2 linked regions of the Bdellovibrio bacteriovorus HD100 genome follow. The main gene of each other region encodes a partner of the protein of the gene in region 2 in a complex. Links are inferred from orthologs where the notes say so. Each region holds a gene or a part of one and is shown on either strand. Other genes may lie near its edges.

Region 1 (10,572 bases), 700 kb from region 2 along the record:
GAATCCTACATCGAAGCCAACCAAAAGCCTCCACAGTCCGGCATGGCGGGTTCTGAAGAGATCATGAACTATGAGAACGTCATCACGGCGTCTCAAACCCTGCACGATCACCTTTACTGGCAAGTTAAAATGAACGGCTTCTCTGAAGAAGAGGAAAGAGCCGCAGACGCCCTGATCGGCGCCATTGATGATGACGGGTATATCAAAGTTCCTCTGGAGCAGATCGCTGAAGAGGAAAAAGTGGATCTGGCCCTGCTGGAAGACACTCTGACCCTGATTCACGAATTTGATCCCCCGGGTGTGGGTGCCCGCGATCTGCAGGAATGTCTGCTGATCCAGGCCAAACACATGGAAGAGGACACCCACGATCTGGTCACGCTGATCAAAAATCATGTGAAGGATCTGGAAAAGAAAAACTACGAGGCCATCGCCAAAGCCCTGAACCGCGACGTTGAAGACATCGTGGAAATCTGCAAAATCATCTATGCGATGGATCCAAAGCCGGGTCGTGCGTTTGTCAGCAGTGACACGCACTATGTGACTCCGGATGTTTACGTTTACAAAGTGGGTGATGATTACGTGGTGTCTTTGAATGAAGACGGTTTGCCGCGTTTGAAAATCTCCAACTTCTATAAAAACATGCTTAAAGGTGGCAAAACCACCGGCGACAAGACCCAGGATTATATCCAGGAAAAACTTCGTTCTGCCGTTTGGTTGATCAAGTCCATTCACCAAAGACAGCGCACGATCTACAAGGTGACTGAGTCGATCGTAAAACACCAGCGCGAGTTCTTTGAAAAAGGCTCTGAGCACTTAAAACCGATGGTTCTGCGTGATATCGCCAATGATATCGGCATGCACGAATCCACGGTCAGCCGTGTGACCACGGCGAAATACGTGCACACACCACAGGGTATCTACGAACTGAAATACTTCTTCAATTCCGGTATCAGCTCTTCGGATGGTGATTCACTGGCTTCCGAGTCAGTTAAAATCAAAATCAAGGATCTGGTGGCCAAGGAAGATCCGAAAAATCCATTGTCCGATCAAAAGATCGTGGATTTGCTGAAGGTCGAAGGTATTCAGATCGCACGTCGTACGGTGGCCAAATACCGCGACGTTCTTAAGATTCTTCCTTCTTCTCAACGTAAGAAGTACTTCTAGTCTTTTGCGAAGAACGGCTTGGGATGAGCTATCCCGGGCCGTCTGCTTCGGACAGTCCTCGCTCGTTTTTCCCCTTCTTGTTTCTCGTCGTTTTATTCCTCGCTGCGGAACTCGCAGTCGACCCGGGATAGCTCATCCCAAGCCCTCATGCTGATGTTCGAAGTGTTTCTTTTTTTTTGAGGAAGGAAGCTCTTTGCGTATGGTGTTGCTTTCGCGTTGGGAGGGGAATGGGGAGCTTTTTGGGGTTTGTTCCGAAAGTGTCGGTGAGATTGTTTAGTGATTACTTAAGTGTAAGGTGTATTGAGGGTTCTTGGTTTGTTAAGTAGCAGGGATGGGTCGATTTGGTTTCTTGCTGGTAATTCTTGTTTGTTTTGACGCTTGGTGTGCTCCTGTGAAGTTGATGGTGGAGGATTCTTGGCCGCCGTTTGCTTTTCGCGAGAAGGGGCGGGCTGTGGGCATGTCCGTGGATATTGTGCGGGCCGCTTTTAAGAATGTCGGTGAGGATGTGGAGCTTTTTCAAGTGCCTTATCCGCGCTGTCTGGCGCAGACCCAAAGTGGTAAGTTTGTGGCCTGCTTTAATTCTGCGCGCAGCAAAGAGATGGATGCGGATTTTCTTTTTCCCAAAGAGCCACTTTTCAAAAGCAAGGGTTTGATCGTTGCTTTGCGCACGGGGACCTCAACAAAGGTGCAAAAGGTGAAAGATCTTGAGGGGCGCACTGTGGCGCTGCCGAATGGATTTCCCTTCGGGGTGGAGTTTGATGAAAACTCCAAAATCAACAAAGTCTTTACGGCCAATGATCTGACCAGTCTGATGATGCTGAATTCCCGGCGCGTTGGATATGTCGCTATCGATGAATATGTTTTCTATTATTATCTGAAAAACAAACCGGAATTCCGGGACCGGTTCAAAGTCATCATCGAGATGAGTGAAGAGCCCATCTATGTGCACTTTTCAAAAAAGCATTCGGACGCCAAAGGTCTGATAAAGAAATTTGAAGTGGGCCTGGCCTTGCTCAAGGCGTCTTCCGGCTATAAAAACATTCTGGAAAACTGGGTTGGGCCCGAAGGTCAGCGCAGTGTGAATGTGGCTGCGCTGGTATATCAACCAGCGCAGTTCCGCGCGCCTCTTTATTTTCCGGGCTTGATGGTGGAATAGATTTCCTTTACTCACAGCAGGGTTTCCCTTAAGAATAAGGGTGCAACTGCCAAGGAGTGGCCCGTGGATTTAAAGAGCCTGATTCGTGATGTTCCTGATTTCCCCAAGCCAGGGATTATTTTCCGTGATATGTCCCCGCTGCTGCAAAACGCTGAAGCCCTCAGTTTTGTTTCCCACAATCTTTTAAAGCACGTCGATCTGACTCATGTGGATTATTTCGCCGGCATTGAATCCCGTGGATTTATCCTGGCAGCCCACATGGCGGCGACTCACAAAAAAGGCTTCCTGCCAATTCGTAAAGCGGGGAAGCTGCCGCCTCCGACGCGCAAGGTTTCCTATGCTCTGGAGTACGGTACAGCTGAAATTGAGCTTCCTCCGGGCCGCGGGAATGTGGTGATCGTGGATGATGTTCTGGCGACCGGTGGCACGCTGCAGGCGGCGATTGACCTCTGTCTGCTGGCCGGGTACTCCGTGGAGTCAGTGGCAGTTCTGGTCAATCTGACGTTCCTTAACAAGATGACCTACAACGATCAAAAGGTGGCTTCGCTTGTTCAATATTAATGACGTGGCTTTGGTGATGGCGCTTCCGGGCGAGTCTCAGGGCTTCTTTGAAAAAGAAAATATCCCTGTGGTCTATACCGGCATTGGCAAAGTGAATGCCGCGCTGGTGGCTATGGATGTGATTCATAAAACCAAGTGCAAAGTCATGATCAACCTGGGAACCGCGGGCAGTTCCCGTTTTAAAACCCATGACCTTGTCGAGGTTTCAAGCTTCGTGCAAAGAGACATGGACATTTCCCCTTTGGGATTCAAGGTCGGTGAAACACCGTTTGATCCGCTTCCAGGAGCGATTGACCTGATTCCTTACTTCCCGGAGCTGTCTCATGGGGTGTGTGGCACAGGGGACAGCTTTGAAACCGGCACTCCAAAAGTGCCTTGCGAGCTGGTGGACATGGAAGGTTATGCCCTGGCCAAGGTTTGTCGCAAAATGAACGTGCAGCTGATCTCACTGAAGTACATCACCGACGGGGCGGATCACAATGCCCACAATGATTGGGAGGCCAATCTGGTTCATGGGGCTAAAAAGCTTCTGGAATTTTATAAAAAAATGGTGACCATCCCAAGTTAGAATTGAGCGGGCTCCGACAGGGGCCCGTCTCTTTTTGGAACATGGAAAAACCTCATCTTTGGTCCGGGATTGCCGATAAGTTTTCCATGATCAAGCCAGCTAACATCGCCATGTATGCCGTGGCCCTGACGGGACTGACCCTGGGGCTGATTGCCAACCCCTTTGGCTCCAAAAAACACAAAATGGATCCTGCTGAAATCGAAGCCCTGCACGAAAAGGCGCAGGTGTATTTCGAAGCCGGCAACTATGAGGGGGCTTTGGACACGTCCCGCAAGATCCCGTCCCATGTGCCGAAGTATTCTGACATCCGGGAACTGCGCCGCAAGTCAGAAAATGCGCTCCGTGAATATAAACGAAAAATAGAAAGCGGCGAAGCTGAGCCCAGAACGGTGGATCGACTGCCCGCGGCCCTTCGTGATTCTTATTTCGACGCAAAGCTCGAATTCAGCCGTGGTCAGTGCAAAGAGGCCTTTGCCGCCATGAGCCCGGTTGCCAAATATCTCAACAATAAGCAGGACGATGAAATTTTTAAGGCCTGTTTATTAACCCAAAGAAAAACCAAATGAGTCTCAAAATAGGGCTCATCTTTAGTCCGGCTGGACCGATAAGAAGTCCAGCAAGCAATCAAAGGCCTTGAAAGGGGCTGAGAAGGAGAAAACATGAAACTCAACTACACCTTTAAGCATCTGGACCACTCTGAATCCCTTGAGACCTACACAGAAGAAAGAATGGCCGAGGTGGGGCGCTTCCTGCTTAGAGAAGGTTACGGCAACGTGTATTTCAGTAAGGTAAAAAATGAATTCTGCGTTGAGATCTCCGTGAACACCCGCGAAAAATATTTCAAGGCGACTGCATACGGTCCTGATGTCTATGGTGCTGTGGACGCATGTGCCGAAAAAATGGAGAAACAGTTTTTGAAGACCAACAAGCAATACAAGGATCACAAAAAGCCAGAACTCACCAAGGGAGCACGTCAGGAGACGTTCTCACGCTGGAAAAAGGCGGCGTGATTTTCGTGCAAATTTTCTGATCCGCGATTATACTAAGGAGGTGGAATTATCCACCTCTTGTATTTTGGAACGTTGCTTGGAACAGGAAGAACAGATTCATTGGGGAACCTCCCTTTTTTCCCTGGATGTGAAGGAAGACCTGCACGTCCGTCACTATAAATGGCGCCTGCTGCTTCTGATCACGCTTCTTACCGGTCTGCTGATGTGGACCTACAGCTTCATCTCTTTATTTTTCGTTGAAGATCCGACCCTGGCTCAGATCGGCTTTACCTGCTCGATTTTGCACGCCCTGTCTCCTTTGGTTTACCGTTGGACCCGCTCCATGCCGGTGGCCGCCTACAACATGGTGATCTCGGGGATGGTCTTTCAGTTTTCCTTCTCGTTCTTTACAGGGGGATTTTTCTCTCCGACACTGATCTGGTTTGCGGTGCTGCCGTTGATCGTGGGGCTGCTGACCAAACGCTTTCATGCGGTGGTGTGGACCTTTCTTTCTGTCGGGGCCTATATGCTGATGTTCCTGTTTCAGAACAAGGGCTTGGTGCCGGAATCCTCGATCAGCGAACTGGGGCGCACCCTGGCTCAGTTTATGATTGGCCTGGGGCTGATCGGCCTGGTTGGAGGCTTTACAGTGTTTTTCCTAGAACTGGCTTATTTTTATCACCACAAACCCAAGGATCCTTGACCCCTCCGGGTGCTTTTGATAGTTTGGCCGCTCGCTAAATTCCAGCTCAATTTGACTGTATTTTAGGATGGTCCCAGAGGGGGCCGAGCTCATTAACACCATTCCCTAATGAGGAACGAACGCAGTGAAAAACTATCTCTTTACGAGTGAATCTGTATCCGAAGGTCACCCCGACAAAATGGCCGATCAAATCTCTGACGGTATTCTGGATGCCATCCTGGCTCAGGATCCGAAGGGCCGTGTTGCCTGTGAAACCCTGCTGACAACCGGTTTGGTGGTTGTTGCCGGTGAGATCACAACTTCGGCAAAAGTGAACTTCTCTGAAGTGGCTCGTGATGTTGTAAAACGCATTGGCTACGACCACTCTGACAAGGGCTTTGACTACAAAACATGCGGCGTGATGATTGCCGTGGGTCAGCAGTCCCCGGATATCGCGGTGGGCGTTAAAGAAACTCTTTCTGACAATCAAGGCGCTGGTGATCAGGGTCTGATGTTCGGTTACGCTGTGAACGAAACTCCAGAGCTGATGCCTTTGAGCATCGCGATGTCTCACAAACTGGTGAAAGACCTGGCGGCTCTTCGCAAAGCCAACAAAGTGGACTGGTTGCGCCCGGATGCAAAATCCCAAGTGACTGTTCAGTACGAAAACGGCATTGCAAAACGCATCGATGCAGTGGTTATCTCCACTCAGCACGCCGACAGTGTTTCCAACTCCACAATCCAGGAGTTCATCACTGAAGAGCTGATCAAAAAATCCATCCCAGGCAACTGGATCGACTCCAAAACCAAATTCTTCATCAACCCAACAGGCCGTTTCGTAACGGGTGGTCCAATGGGTGATGCGGGTTTGACCGGTCGTAAAATCATCGTGGACACTTATGGTGGTCACGGTGCTCACGGTGGTGGCGCGTTCTCTGGTAAAGATCCTTCCAAAGTGGACCGCTCTGCCGCTTACGCATCACGTCATATCGCGAAGAACATCGTGGGAGCGGGTCTTGCGGAACGCTGCCTGGTTCAGGTGGCTTACGCGATCGGTGTGGCTGAGCCTGTCAGCATCACTGTGAATGACTACGGAACAAGCAAAGTTGGCCCGGAAGTGCTTGAAAAAGCGGTCCGCCAGGTCTTCGATTTGCGCCCAGCTCGCATTACAAAGGATCTGGACCTGCTAAGACCGATTTACAGCCCGACAGCGGCTTACGGCCACTTTGGTCGTAACGAAGAGTCCTTCACTTGGGAGCGCCTGAACAAGGTCGACCAGCTGAAAGACGCTGTAAAGACTTTGGCTTAAATTTTTATAAAACCTTAATCATTGCGCCGAGTTGTCACTAGCAACTCGGCGCTTCTTATTTATACTACCGCCCATGGATCCTAAATACATACGCAATTTCTCTATTATCGCTCACATCGACCACGGCAAATCTACTTTGGCTGACGGTCTTCTTTCCGCCACCGGCTCATTGTCGGATCGTGAGAAAAAGGATCAGTTCCTCGACAACATGGAACTTGAGCGCGAACGCGGCATCACCATCAAAGCTCAAACAGTCTGTCTGGATTTCAAATCCAAAGACGGCAACATGTATCAGATCAACTTGATCGATACACCGGGGCACGTGGACTTCTCTTACGAAGTGTCCCGTTCTTTGGCCGCTTGTGAAGGCGCGATTCTTGTCGTTGACGCCGCTCAAGGGGTGGAAGCACAAACCCTGGCGAACGTTTATCTGGCCATGGAAAATAATCTTGAGATCATTCCTGTTCTGAACAAGATTGATCTTCCGTCCGCAGATCCAGAAGGTGTTGCGAAGCAGATCGAAGACACTGTCGGCTTGGATTGCACAGGGATCATTCACGCGTCGGCGAAAGAAAAGATCGGTATCACCGATATTCTGGAAGCGATCGTTGAAAAAGTTCCGCCACCAAAAGCGGACCGCAGCCTGACACCAAGAGCTCTTATTTTCGACTCTTGGTTTGATGCTTATCAGGGCGTTGTTGTCCTGGTTCGTATGGTCGACGGCGTGATCAAAAAAGGTGACAAGATCAAGTTCATGGCCACCGATCGTGACTATGAAGTTCTGCGCATGGGTAAGTACAAACCATTCCCGTTAATGCAGGATGTTCTTGAGGCGGGTGAAGTGGGCTTCATCGTCTGTGGTATTAAAGATATCCGTGACGTTCAGGTGGGTGACACCGTCACTTCCGCAAAACACCCGGCGACCCAGCCTTTGGCAGGTTTCCAGCGTATCAAGCCGATGGTTTTTGCCGGTATCTTCCCGGTCGTGGCTTCTGAATACGAAAACCTGAAGGACGCTTTGGACAAACTTTGTCTGAATGACTCGTCTTTGACGTTCGAGGTTGAAAAATCCGCGGCACTTGGTTTCGGATACCGTTGCGGTTTCCTGGGGCTGTTGCACATGGAAATCGTTCAAGAGCGTCTTGAGCGAGAATTCAATCTGGATCTGATCACCACGGCGCCGACGGTTGTTTACCGTATCACAAAAACAGACGGCACCGAGATGATGCTGGAAAATCCGTCCGGTATGCCGGTGGAAACCCAGATTGCCAAGTTTGAAGAGCCGTATGTAAAAGTGACCCTGCACACGCCGACTGATTATATCGGCGGCATTCTGAAGCTGTGCGAGGACAAGCGTGGTATCCAGCAGAAGATGGAATACGTCACCGACAAAAAAGTCATCATTGAGTACAAGTTGCCGATGAATGAAATGGTGATGGACTTCTACGATCGTTTGAAATCCATCTCCAAAGGTTATGCTTCTTTGGAGTATGAATTCGTCGGTTTTGAGGAATCAGACCTGGTGAAGCTGGATATTCTGATTAACGGTGAGGCTATCGATGCCCTGTCTTTGATCGTTCACCGATCCAAGGCGCAAAACCGTGGCCGCTTGCTGGCTGAAAAAATGAAAGAACTGATTCCTCGTCAGATGTATCAGGTGGCGATCCAGGCAGCTATCGGTGCCAAGATCATCGCGCGTGAGACTCTGGGGGCAATCAGAAAAGACGTGACCGCCAAGTGTTATGGTGGTGATATTTCCCGTAAGCGTAAGCTTCTGGAAAAGCAAAAAGAGGGTAAGAAGCGCATGAAGGCCATCGGCCATGTCGAAGTCCCTCAAGAAGCCTTCCTCGCGATCCTGAAAGTCGAAGACTAGGAGAATCAACATGAGCGACAAACAACCAAAAAGCTGGGACTTTAGAACGAAACACTTCTGGACAGAGGGTTGGGGCTCTTTGTTCCTGGCGGTGTTCATCGCTTTGTTCATTCGCTGGGGCTTCATCGAAGCTTACGTGATTCCATCGGGCTCGATGCTGCCGTCGCTTTTGATTCATGACCATATCTTCGTGAACAAGCTGACTTACGGTCTGCGTGTTCCTTTCAGCGAAAAATGGCTGGTGAAATTCAACGAACCTGAGCGTGGGGAAGTGATTGTCTTTAAATATCCTAAAGACATGAGCACTTTCTTCATCAAACGCATCGTGGGCGAGTCGGGCGACAAGGTTTACTACGAAAACGGGACTCTTTATATCAACGACAAACCGGTTGAAAAAAAGGTTCCAGCCAACATGGATGACTTTGCATGGCTTCGCGATGCGGACTTCCAGCGTGATGGCAATATCAATGATAGCAAAGAAAACTACGTCGAGTTCACTGAAGTCCTGCCGGCGGGCAAAGCTGCCAAAGAAGGTAAAGAGCATGCCATCCTTCTTCGCAAGGGTGATATCTATGAAACCTTTGGCCCGGTGACCATTCCGGATGACCATCTGTTTGTCATGGGCGACAACCGCATGAATTCTTCAGACAGCCGTGTGTGGGGTTTCCTGCCAAAACAAAACATCCTGGGTCGTGCGATGTTCGTATGGCTAAGTTGCGAAGAAACGGTGCCGATGCTTCCGTTCCTGTGCAACCCGCTGACCATCCGCTGGGGACGTTTCTTCCACTCTGTGAACTAGATGTCTGAACCCAAGGCCACTCCCAATCTGAAAGGAACATGGAATCAGGCGATCCTGACTTTCTTGTTTCCGATTCTGCTGGTGATGGGAGTGCGCTGGGCCTTGTTTGAGCCCTTCGTGATCCCGTCCGGGAGCATGATTCCGAATCTTCTGATCCATGACCACATTCTGGTAAAAAAATTCGCTTACGGTCTGCACATCCCTTTCAGTGACAAGTGGCTGGTGCAATGGTCAACGCCTGAGCGCGGGGATATCGTGGTTTTCAAGTACCCTGAAAATCCGGATGTCTATTATATCAAGCGTTTGATTGGCCTGCCCGGGGATCAGATTGAAGTCCGCGCCGGTCGCATTACAGTCAATGGCAAGGCTTTTGAGATGGCTCCTTACGAGGGCCCCCTGGTGAACAATAAAGAGTTTTATTATTTCACTGAAAACAACACTCAGAAGTCCTACGTGGTGCGCTTCCTCAGTGAAGAAAACTCGGCCGATGTGCAGGTCTATCAAGTTCCGCCGGATCAGTTCTTCTTTATGGGTGACAACCGGGACCAATCCAGTGACTCACGTTTCTGGGGTTTTGTGAAAAACGACTATCTGGTCGGAAAAGCGTCGGTTATCTGGCTATCTTGTAACAGCACTTTGCCGACAATGACGTTTGTGTGTGACCCCTCACAAATCCGCTTCAACCGTTTATTTAAGACCTTGGATTAATAGGTCGTCTAAGAAATAATTGAAAGCCCTCAGAATTGCTTTGAAGGTCTCGCCCAAGTCCGTTTAGGATTTAGGGATGAATCGTTGGCGGGAATATCTAACAACTTTGGTTTTGGCAGTGGTGTGTGCACTTTTTGTGCGTCACTTTCTGGTCACCGCTTATAAAGTCCCGACAGGTTCCATGCAACCGGCTCTAAAGCCCGGTGATTTCATCTTTGCCTCACGTGTGTCTTACGGTGTGCAGATTCCGTTTGCTTCCAAGCGCTGGAATCTGACTTTGCCAGCTCGCGGGGATATCGTGGTGTTCAGTTATCCCAATCAGCCGTCAGTCACTTACGTCAAACGCGTGGTGGGTTTACCTGGGGATCGGGTGCAGATCGTAAAAGGCCGTCTCGTTCTGAATGACGAACCGGTGTCTTATGAAAAATTGGATGCGGCTTCCGATAATCCCAATGCGGAACTCTTTGATATCTTCAAAGAGACTTCCGGTGCCGACTCCTGGCGTGTGATCTTCCAGAAAACTCCAGACGACAAAGATTTCGGCCCGCTGGTTGTGCCTCCAGGAGAGGTTTTCCTGTTGGGGGATAATCGTGATGCCAGTGACGACTCGCGCTATTGGGGCACGGTTCCTATGACCCAGGTGGTGGGCCGCGTGGCTTTAATTTGGCTTTCGCTGGATTGGCAGCAGAAATGGGGTGGCGATCGCTATCCTTCAGTGCGTTGGGACCGAGTTTTTTCTACGGTTCATTGACAAGGTCTGCCC
Region 2 (10,567 bases):
TGCATCGCTTTGACACGTCCAACGAGACAGAGTCCCGTCGTCTATTTCAGGTGAACATGAACCTGTTTTCTGTCAGCACCCAACTGGATTAAATCTTGAGAGCGGACTGCTCTCAAGGGCGCGTAATTTGAACTGATTTCACAAGAATGTCGAATCGGTGATCGGTGGTCTTTTGGGCTGGCAATCCTAAGTAGTTAAAAACATTCTGTCAGGTTCAATGGCACATCCGTTGCTTTCTACCCTTTGCAAATAAATCAACTCAAGGCCTCCGCTTCGGCGTGCTCTAAGAGTCCATATCTGTAAGAGGTGTATTATGAAAAAGATCCTAATCGGTTTGCTGTCTTTCGTCGCATTGTCTTCTGCTTCAGCCAAAAGCACTTCGGGTACTGGCCAGATCGGCTCTGGCACTGTCAGTCTGACAGAAAAAGATTTTGCAGGCAGCTATATCGTGGGTCGCCTGGCTATTGAGGGCCCCTATTATGTGGTTCAGTTTGAAGTCAGCAAAAAAGGTGATGTGGTGGTGTTCAGACAAGCCAACATGGACCAGGTTTCTGAAAACAACGACTGTATCGGTGACGGCTTTAAAATCGACGGCGACATCCTGAATGTGGGTGTGGCTTGTAAAAGCCTGGGCGGCGCGGTTTTGAATTTTGAAATCAACGTGGCTGGTCTGACCAAGGCAGACCTTGAAAAAGGCGCTTCCGTGATGGTGCGCAGTGAAGCCACCGAAGGTGCCTGGATCCCGTTTGAGATCACAAAACGTAAAAAGTCATTCTTCTAAGAAGTTTGAAGGTGAAGGCGTAACTCTGTGCTTGTCAAAAACGATGGGTGCAGAGGGATGCTTAAAGAATGCGCAAAAAGTGGCGGAGAGGGAGGGATTCGAACCCTCGGTACACTTTTGGTGTACGAGCATTTAGCAAACGCTTGGTTTCAGCCACTCACCCACCTCTCCGCGGTCGGTTTTCTCGACTGAGGATCCAAAGTGCCATAGGCCCGCCTGTTAATCAAGGTCTTGCCCCGACTCTTTTTGTAAAATTATCAAGAATGCTTGATTTTTCCGTGGCCGCAGTCTATCTATACTTCTCTTTCACAGTGCACTCGTAGCTCAGCTGGATAGAGTACATGACTACGAATCATGTGGTCAGAGGTTCGAATCCTCTCGAGTGCACCATTTTTTTCTTTCAATAATTCTCCTTAAATTAGAAACTATAATACGCAGCGCGCCAAATCAGCTTTTGCCGGCCCGTCGTTGCTATTTCGCCTTCACGATCGATCCATCAACCGGGTTGAAGTAGATTTCGACCTTCTTTCCTTCCTTATTGGTTCCGTAAATTTCGTAGCAAGTCCCCGGCTGCTTGAACTTCGAAATTTTGTATCCCTCGGCTTCGACCTTTTTCTTAAAGGCTTCTTCGGTCATCCATTTATCTTTTGGTTCTGAGGTACACTCTTTTTTTGCATGGGCTGAAATTGAGATGGTTGCCAATAGAATTGTAAGGGCTAGCTGTTTCATGTTTTTTCTCCTTTTGATGGGATTAATTCCCTATCGCTTAGACTCAGTATCGCTATTCGCCGAAGATTGAAAATGGTCTGAATGCCCTAAGTGTTGGAATAAAGGCCGGATAGGCCATTTGCCCAATGGACGACTTTTTAAAAAGAGACGATTTTAAAGCTTCAGAAGCGCAGAATTCAAAAGGAGGCGTAAGATGCGGTCCACTTTGATATACGATTTGCCGACACGGCTTTTTCATTGGTTGTTTTCAGCCCTGTTTCTATTGTCATTTATCATTGCCAAAACTGTTGATGATAATTCGGTGGTCTTTAGCTACCACATGCTTTCCGGACTTTTGCTTGCCTGGCTTGTAGTATGGCGGTTCGTCTGGGGCATCATGGGTACAAAGCACGCCAAGTTCTCGGGATTCAGCCTGAACCCCCTTGAGCTAAAGAATTATCTTGTTGGCGTATTAGTGGGGTCCAAAAGGCGCTGGTCAGGGCATAATCCTGCCTCCAGCTGGGCCGCGATGGCGATGTTTGCCTTAGCACTGGGGTTGGCAGTAACGGGTTACCTGATGACTATGGGGAGCAAAGAAACCTTTGAAGAAGCACACGAACTAATGGCCAATGCGTTTGTTGTGATTGCGGCCTTTCATGTGGTCGGCGTGATTCTTCACTCGCTGAGGCATCGGGATGCCATCGCACTAAGTATGCTTGACGGAAAAAAAGAGGTGGATGGTGATGGGGCCGGAATTTCCTCTTCCAAGGGAATTGCGGCGGTGATCTTACTGTCATTGGTTGTCGTGGGTGGCTTGTATCTGACTAAAAATTTTGATTCGCAAAGAAGAACTCTTTCACTGCCGGGACAAACACTGCAATTGGGAGATGCGGAAGTATCCACGGAAGGTGATGACGACTAAAGTAAATTTTCGTAGGATCTGAATATGAACCAAAAAGAACGTGCAGTTCTTATAGCAGTGTTGGCGACCGTTACCTTAATGGTTGCTGTGGATTTGGCGACAGACTCTCAAGAGGGCGTCGCTCTTTGGCATGTTCTGATCGAGGGTGGAGCAGGTTTGGCGGCTCTTTTCGGAATCTTCTTCCTGATGAAAGATTCATTCAACCTGCAGCATAAGTTGTCAGACTCTTTAAATGAAAATGCCAGGCTTAAAAGTGAGGCCCAGGAATGGAAGCAGGAGGCACGAAAATACATCGAGGGCCTTTCCCATTCCATTGATTTGCAGTTATCAAAATGGAGCCTGTCGCTGGCTGAAAAAGAAGTGGCTCTGCTGTTGTTGAAGGGACTTTCACTTAAAGAAATTGCCGAAGTTCGCGGCACCAGTGAAAAAACGGCGCGAGCCCAGTCGATAGCTATCTATTCCAAGTCCGGATTGGCGGGCCGGTCCGAACTGGCCGCCTTTTTCCTTGAGGACTTGCTGCAGCCTCAAACAGCGGAATAGCCGGTCATGTTATAGCTAGCCAGTTTCAACTCGCCGAGTTACGTTTGAGCGATGAAAAGCACGTTTTATCTTAAAATCGGCATGATGGTTCTGGCTCTGGTGGGTGTTTTCTATGGCATGAAGGCCCTGGATGGCGGCGCTTTAGAGGACAAGGCCTCGGACCCGCAAAGTGCGCTGGGTCTTCTGATCGGCAGCGACTATCGCCCCTTGAACTGGTGCCCGGAAAAAACCCAAAAGGTGGAGCTTTTTGACCCAGCCGGCGCCGTGACTAAAACCCTGGAAAAGCCTGAAGACATCAGCTCCGTCTGTGAAATCATGATGGGGGCCTTTTCCATGGAAGGGATTGAGGAAAGCTCATTTAAAAAGAGCCTGGCAGCCCATGGACCCTCGGGCGGACCGATTGTGATCCTGGAACAGGTTCCGGGAAAGCCTGTTTTCCGGGTCAAAGGCATGCCTTTTAGCTCTCCGATGCTTTCCAAGGCTTTGGATAGGCTTGCAGTTCCTTAAGATTATTTCTGTTTGACAACAGCCGCCCAAAGCCGCTAATTTAGCCCTTCACCGAGTTCAGAAGTAGCTCAGTCGGTAGAGCAAGCGGCTGTTAACCGCTGGGTCGGGGGTTCGAGTCCCTCCTTCTGAGCCAATCTTTTTAGATTGTGATTAAGAAAACCAAGTCCATAAGACTTGGTTTTTTTATTTTTACCCCCTGTAAAATTCGATAGCATGGAATCTCCAAAAGGAGTTTGCCATGAAGCTTTGGATTTTCAGCGCGTTGATTCTTCCCGTTCAAGTTCTGGCTTCGGCCCCGGCTTTTCAAGAGTCCATTTCTGGCATCAATCCTCACCTAAAAAAATCCCCGAAATTTGAAATCCCTGTCGCCAACGACAAGGACCTGTACCTGCGCATGGAAAAGGCACTGACCTCGGAACATCCCGAGCAGTCTTTGCGCATTTTGGCCGAAGAAGGTGACTTCACCACATGCTCAGCCTTTCAGGCCACGGCACCTTCCGGTTTGCTGCCGATGACGGGGCTTTTGGACATTTCAAAAAAACTCAATGACGAGGCGATCGCCGCAAAATCCTGGGAACAAAGTCTGAAGCTGGCGAATCTGTGGTGGCACTTTGGCAATTGTGAAATGCCGGTGATCACCGGACAGATCGGCATGGCACTTTTGAAGGATTCCCTGACGGAAATGGCGAAACTTTCCAAAGAAAATATGAGTGATGAAGATCGCACAAAGTTGTCTGAGTTAAAACGCAACATCAAGGATTGGAATCCTTCCGCCCACTTGGAAAAAGAACTTCGTTTTGAGATGGTCTTAACCCCCGCTTTGCTGCTGCCCGAGCTGAAATCGGGAAAGTTTGAATTTAACAAAGAAGAGCTTGAAGAAGAAAGTTCGGAAGAAACCGCGTTGGTTGGATTTCCGGGCCTGATCAAACTTTTGTATCCGGATGGTTATGGCACCTTTGACTGGAGTGAAGGGGCAAAACCCGTGGCGGCGGCGGTGGATCAAATCAAGGGCGCGAAAAATCCAGCGGCCGCGATGGGAAAGGCCGTTGATGAGCAGGAAGCAAAATATTTGAAATCCTTCTATGAACAACTGAGCCTGCGCGATCAGGGGGTGAAGTCTGTGAAGGATCTATTGAAAGATGCGAAAGCCACCGCGCTGATTGAAACTTTGCAAAAAGACGAAGAGCTGCTGAAGGCAAAACGCGAGCTGGCGCAAATCTATAAAGACAAATCCGCCTTCATGATGGCAGTGCTGGTTTTCAAACGGACGACGCCGAACTTTTCCAGATCCATCGATAAAAAAGCGCATTCCCTGCACAAGGATCTGATCCGACTCAGCAAGCCTTTGTAAGTCTCGAATGGCCCGGGGGCCCAATCCGGGCCCGCCTTTGTATCAATTTCCTGTAAAGCCTATTTTGTCTCAAAGTGACCCAAAAGGGCCTCTTTTCGGGGTCCAAATCGTTTATATTGCAAATGAGCCATCTTTCGCCGGGCATAGCCTTTGTATTATGGGGACTTGGAATTATCGGACGTCTGCTGGAGGACTCATGCGCCTTATTAAATATCTGCCCCTTATCGCCTTTTGGAGTCTGACGACTTTCACTATGAAAGCGGGCGCCGAAGTAAAGAGCTATCGGGAGTGGAAAACCGAAAGAGTTCAACAGGCTCAGGTCAAAGTCACAACTTTGAAGTCCCAGATCGATGCCCGTAAAGGTATCCGCCTGGCTGCGGGCGGAACGGACCCCAATATGGCTCACCGCGCGGGTTTGGAGGCGGTGGCTTCTCAGGATATCTCTGTGGAAAAGCTGGAACGCGAACTTCGTGAGGAAATCTATGACCTTGAGGTCGCTAAAGACCTGTCCGTGACGGACTATTTCGTGGGTTATCTTACGAAGGTTCAGGATAAAAAGACCGCCTTCAATGAAGTGGCCGGCAAACTGTCCCCTGAAGAGGTGGCGGAGCTGATGACGGCCTATGCGAACTCTGTGTTCGGGGCGCATTCTTCGGACCTTCCGGCCAGTGCGAATAACTTCGGAAAAGACGGCGTTAAATAAGCCCTCGAAAATTCTAAATAAGTCTTAATCTTTATTCGGCGCGCCAAAGTGTTTCATTCAGGAAAATTGGGCGCCCGACCTTGACTCTTTCCACAGCCGATTCATATTAGCTTCCGTAAATACAGTTTATACATAACTGAGTTTTAAACGGAGGCTCACAATGGCTAAGAACGAAATTGGCGTTCGCCCACTTCATGACAGAATTCTAGTTCGCAGAATGGCGGAAGAAGAAAAAACCGCTGGCGGTCTTTTCATTCCTGACACTGCAAAAGAAAAACCACAAAAAGGCGAAATCATCGCGACTGGCAAAGGCCGCGTAACTGAAGATGGCAAGATCCTTCCATTGGAAGTTAAAGTTGGCGATAAAGTTCTTTTCGGCAAATACGCTGGAACTGAATTGAAACTGGATGGCGCTGAATACCTGATGATGCGCGAAGAAGACATCCTGGGCGTATTTAACTAAATCTAAATATCTACTCCAGCGAAGCTGGAGTGAATAAGAATTGAACGGAGACAATCATGAGTAAAGTAATCACATTCTCAGAAGACGCTCGTACACACATCCTTAAAGGTGTGAACACTCTGGCGAACGCAGTAAAAGTAACTTTGGGCCCTAAAGGTCGCAACGTTGTTATCGACAAATCTTTCGGCTCCCCACTGATCACTAAAGACGGTGTGACTGTTGCGAAAGAAATCGAACTTGAAAACAAATTCGAAAACATGGGCGCTCAGATGGTTAAGGAAGTTGCTTCCAAAACCAACGACGAAGCTGGTGACGGTACAACAACTGCAACAGTTTTGGCGCAAGCTATCTACCGTGAAGGCGCGAAACTTGTTTCCGCTGGTCACAACCCAATGTCTATCAAACGTGGTATCGACAAAGCTGTTGGCATCATCATTGAAGAATTGAAGTCCATGTCCAAACCGGTAAAAGGTTCCAACGAAGTGGCTCAAGTTGGCGCTATCTCTGCAAACAATGACAAAGAAATCGGTCAGATGTTGGCAGACGCTATGGATAAAGTAGGCCGTGAAGGCGTTATCACTATCGAAGAATCCAAAACTGCAAAAACGGAAGTGACTGTAGTTGAAGGTATGCAATTCGACCGTGGTTACCTTTCTCCATACTTCGTAACCAACGCAGAAAGAATGGAAGCAGTTCTTGAGAACGCTTACGTTCTTGTTTACGACAAAAAAATCTCTTCCATGAAAGACATGATCGGTATCCTTGAAGGCGTTGCAAAACAAGGCCGTCAATTGTTGATCATCGCTGAAGACGTTGAAGGCGAAGCATTGGCAACTTTGGTTGTTAATAAGCTGCGCGGCACTCTGCACATTGCTGCAGTTAAAGCTCCGGGCTTCGGTGACCGTCGTAAAGCTATGCTTGAAGACATCGCGATCCTGACTGGCGCGAAAGTGATCTCTGAAGACGTTGGTTTGAAACTTGAGGCGGCGACTGTTGCTGACCTTGGTGTTGCAAAACGCATCGTTGTAGACAAAGACAACACAACAATCATCGATGGCGCTGGTAAAAAGAACGACATCAATGGCCGTGTTGGTCAGATCAAAGCTCAGATCGAAGAAACTTCTTCTGACTATGACAAAGAAAAACTGAAAGAGCGTCTGGCTAAATTGGCTGGCGGTGTTGCAGTTATCCACGTTGGTGCTCCTTCTGAAGTTGAGATGAAAGAGAAAAAACACCGCGTAGAAGACGCTTTGAACGCGACTCGCGCTGCGGTTGAAGAAGGTATCGTTGCTGGTGGTGGTACTGCTTTGCTTCGTGCTTCCACTAAAATCGACAAATCCAAATTCTCTGAAGAAGAGCAATTCGGTGCGACGATCATCAAACGTGCTTGCGAAGAGCCAATCCGTCAAATCGCGGCTAACGCTGGTTTGGATGGCGCGATCGTTTTGGATCGTATCCTTCAGAACAAGTCCACGACTTGGGGCTTCAACGCTTACTCTGACGAATACACTGATCTGATCAAAGACGGTGTTATCGATCCAGTTAAAGTTGTTCGTTGCGCTTTGACTAACGCAGCTTCCGTTTCTTCTTTGATGCTGACTACAGAGACTATGATCGCTGAAGCACCTAAGAAAGAATCTGCAGCTCCTGCAATGCCTGGCCACGACGGTATGGGCGGCATGGGTGGCATGATGTAGTCTTCCGACTACTGACTGTGCTTAACGCAAAAAGCCTGGGTTTATAGCCCAGGCTTTTTTTTTAGAACAGGTACTGAACCCCGCCAAACAACGTTGTCATCTTGTGACTGGTGCTGGTGGCACGGGTCGCGCCCGAGAAGTCCGTGCTGTAGTTTTCAATCATCAGCTCACCGCGGATCTTAAATCGCGTTTTCATTTTATAATCCATAAAGAAGCTGAACGAATTGATCTTGCTGTCAGATCCTGAACCGCTGTCCTGGGATTCGCTCATGCCGGGATTCATATAGAAATCAAAGCGTCCGCCGATATCCACAGGGATTTCCTCAGACAGCGGGAACTGACCGGCCAGGCTGATCAGGAAGCCGCTATAGTCCATGCTGGTGAACGTGGTGGGCGTGCTGCCATCCACGGTGAACTTGGTTGTCATATAGCCGGCACCGATTTGCAGCTTCGGACCGAAGAAGTCATTAGTCAGCAGGAAGTTATAGCCCGCATTCACGCCGTATTGGCCCACAGACATGTTCAAAGACGAAGGGGAGCTTCCGGTTTGGTTATTATCAATTGAGAACACCGACTGGCGCAGGTGAACGCCCATGTACCATTCCGGGTTCAGCCACAGTTCACCACGCACTAAAATATTCGGGGCGAAGTTGTTGCTGCCACTCACCGACTCTGGTGTGGTCAGGCTGCTGTTTTGGGTGTAGTTGCCAAAACCCGCCATCAATTCCACTTTACCGAATTGCGGAGGCATTGTCGGCAGCCATTCGGTGGGCTCTTCGCCAAAGGCCACGTCCTTATCCGGGCGGGTGCTGATGTCCTGAAGAACCTTTCCTGAAGGGGTGGTGATGGGTGTGGAGTATTTTACAAACTCATCCGGCATCACTTTGGATCCGACGGCGATCACGCCCGGGTCTTTCTCCATTTCGACGTAACCAAAGCTCATGAATGGTTCGACTTTGAAAAGTTTCACGCGGCCTAGAACCTCTTTTTCGGTGCTGACCATGAATTTGAGTTTTGGATGACGGTTGATCTTGATGATCTGAACGACGGACACACGGCTGTCAGGTTTTAGCCCATAGTTGCTTCCCAGATTCAGGGTCACCTGCTGGCCACGACGGCTCAGAATGGTGGCGCGAAAAGGCATGCGGTACTTCAGATTTTCAAACAGACGACGGACTTCGTTTTTGATTTCCGCAGTTTCAAAGCCCTTGTAGTCATTCAGGGATTCCTGCAACAGCGGCAGGCCTTCGCGGCCCACAAACAAGGTCAGCGTGATGGAAATCCCGCGGGGACCACGGATGATTTTTGAAGTCAGGGCGGCCTCGCTTTGCGTGGATTGCAAAACGGTTTGAACTTCCGACGGATTTTCATCCAGAGTTTCTGATTTGATTTTCAAATCTTTTGGAAAGTTGGACAAAGACCACTGTTTGTCTTCGTTCAAAAGATTTCTAAGTTCTTCTTCCGCAGGTTTTGCGTAGATGCCACCCACGTTGTCGGTGGTTGGAACCAGCACGATGGATTTAATGGCAAGATCTTGGTCGGCGGCACTGATATAGACGTTCTGGGCATTAGTCTGGGCCCACGCGGTCGGGCTGATTGAAATGAAACAGGACGCGACGAAGAGGGAACCTAGGAAGAATGATTTCATAAATTTATTCTGCCCTGCCTCTGAAAACAGGTCAATTTGGCGTCAAGTAATACGGACCGAAAGCCGAAAGATTTCTTATGAAGTCTTCATTTTCCTTTCTGATTTTTGCAGCGCTCTTTGCTTCTGCCTTTCCGGCGACGGCCCAAGTGGGTCTGGAGGGTTTTTCCTCCGGACGTTATGAAGTTCGTAAAGCGAACAAGCGCAGTCCAGCGTCTGAAGCAGAAGCAACCCCGGTGATCACAGATTCTGAGGGCGTGGCCGTTAGAACCTTGAAGACCAGCGAGCTGGAGGCCGAGAAAAAGGCTGAGGCAGAAAAGAAAGAAAAAGAACTGGCTGCCAAGAAAGAAGCGGAAGCCAAGGCAGCTGCGGAAACTCAGGCGGCGACGGCTGCTTCCGTAGCTCCAGCGGCGGCGCCCAAAGTGGCGGGTGCTGAAGCCTCGCCTGAAGTCGAGGAGCCGACGATCGGTGAACAGGCGGAAAGCCTTTTCTCTGACAAGGCTTCTAAAATTTTTGAATTCTACCGTGAACAAATTCACGAAGACGACATTCGCAACAACCGTCTTGAGCTGGATGTGATGCCGGTGGTGGCCTATAATGATTCCCAGTCCAACTACACTTTCCGTGACTATCAGAGTTTCTTTAATGCGCTAAAAATTCGCAGTAATGTTTGGTTCACGCCACTTATTGGTGTGAGCGGACAGATTCTATTTTCGTTCGCTGCGGATGTGGACTCTGTCCAGGCGGATCAGTCCCGGGTTTCGGCAAAGTATGAATTTGTCGATCTGGGATTGAACTTCCGCAAGTTCTTTGGGGTGTCCCGCAAATCCAATTCACTGGAGTTCTCTTTATTGCTCAGTGATAACAAAATGACCGTACCCAGTGACAACACCTCCCGCGCCCGCATTAAGACCCAAGGGTTGGGTGTGGGTTTGAAGGCGCGCATTCCAACGTCCGCGAATTATGCCTGGACCTTGGGGGGAAGCTTCTTCCCACGTCTGCAGCATTCTGAAAGTGCCACGGGTGTAAACATCCAGTCCGGCGCTTCGGAGGAAAGTGTGCGCATTGGTCTTGATGTCGGTGGTGAATGGAAGTTCACCCGCGAAAGCCAGATGATCTGGAGCTTGGGGGCTTCGGCTGAAAGAAACGTCTTTGACGGTGCGGCCGGCCTGCCAGACCCTGGTACAGGTTTGACTCCGAACAATGTCAGCGTGACCAATTCGCTTTATATGTTCTCACTGGGCTATCGT

The links.
Region 1: the proteins of groL (region 2) and metK are in contact, whole or in part, in a cryo-EM structure (PDB 8P4O), measured with the Escherichia coli proteins. The link is inferred for Bdellovibrio bacteriovorus HD100 from one-to-one orthologs.

The regions. Positions count from the first base shown.
Region 1 is NC_005363.1:790,665-801,236, forward strand. The notes cover bases 4,466-7,347. They hold metK (methionine adenosyltransferase), read left to right. Parts: upstream 4,466-5,265; coding sequence 5,266-6,429; downstream 6,430-7,347. Other genes in these bases: BD_RS03880 (hypothetical protein), read left to right, coding at 4,524-5,141; lepA (translation elongation factor 4), read left to right, coding at 6,503-7,347. In the rest of the region: rpoN (RNA polymerase factor sigma-54), read left to right, coding at 1-1,164; BD_RS03855 (substrate-binding periplasmic protein), read left to right, coding at 1,565-2,320; BD_RS03860 (adenine phosphoribosyltransferase), read left to right, coding at 2,384-2,881; BD_RS03865 (5'-methylthioadenosine/S-adenosylhomocysteine nucleosidase family protein), read left to right, coding at 2,898-3,449; BD_RS03870 (hypothetical protein), read left to right, coding at 3,536-4,015; hpf (ribosome hibernation-promoting factor, HPF/YfiA family), read left to right, coding at 4,109-4,459; more of lepA, read left to right, coding at 7,348-8,302; lepB (signal peptidase I), read left to right, coding at 8,313-9,101; lepB (signal peptidase I), read left to right, coding at 9,102-9,809; lepB (signal peptidase I), read left to right, coding at 9,886-10,560. UniProt on the Escherichia coli protein: Catalyzes the formation of S-adenosylmethionine (AdoMet) from methionine and ATP.
Region 2 is NC_005363.1:85,125-95,691, forward strand. The notes cover bases 5,475-8,351. They hold groL (chaperonin GroEL), read left to right. Parts: upstream 5,475-6,031; coding sequence 6,032-7,672; downstream 7,673-8,351. Other genes in these bases: BD_RS00470 (hypothetical protein), read left to right, coding at 5,475-5,512; groES (co-chaperone GroES), read left to right, coding at 5,688-5,975; BD_RS00485 (porin family protein), read right to left, coding at 7,734-8,351. In the rest of the region: BD_RS00420 (DUF4423 domain-containing protein), read left to right, coding at 1-92; BD_RS00425 (hypothetical protein), read left to right, coding at 314-781; BD_RS00440 (PepSY domain-containing protein), read right to left, coding at 1,253-1,510; BD_RS00445 (cytochrome b/b6 domain-containing protein), read left to right, coding at 1,704-2,411; BD_RS00450 (helix-turn-helix transcriptional regulator), read left to right, coding at 2,436-2,951; BD_RS00455 (hypothetical protein), read left to right, coding at 3,003-3,458; BD_RS00465 (hypothetical protein), read left to right, coding at 3,697-4,809; more of BD_RS00470, read left to right, coding at 5,006-5,474; more of BD_RS00485, read right to left, coding at 8,352-9,320; BD_RS00490 (hypothetical protein), read left to right, coding at 9,398-10,567.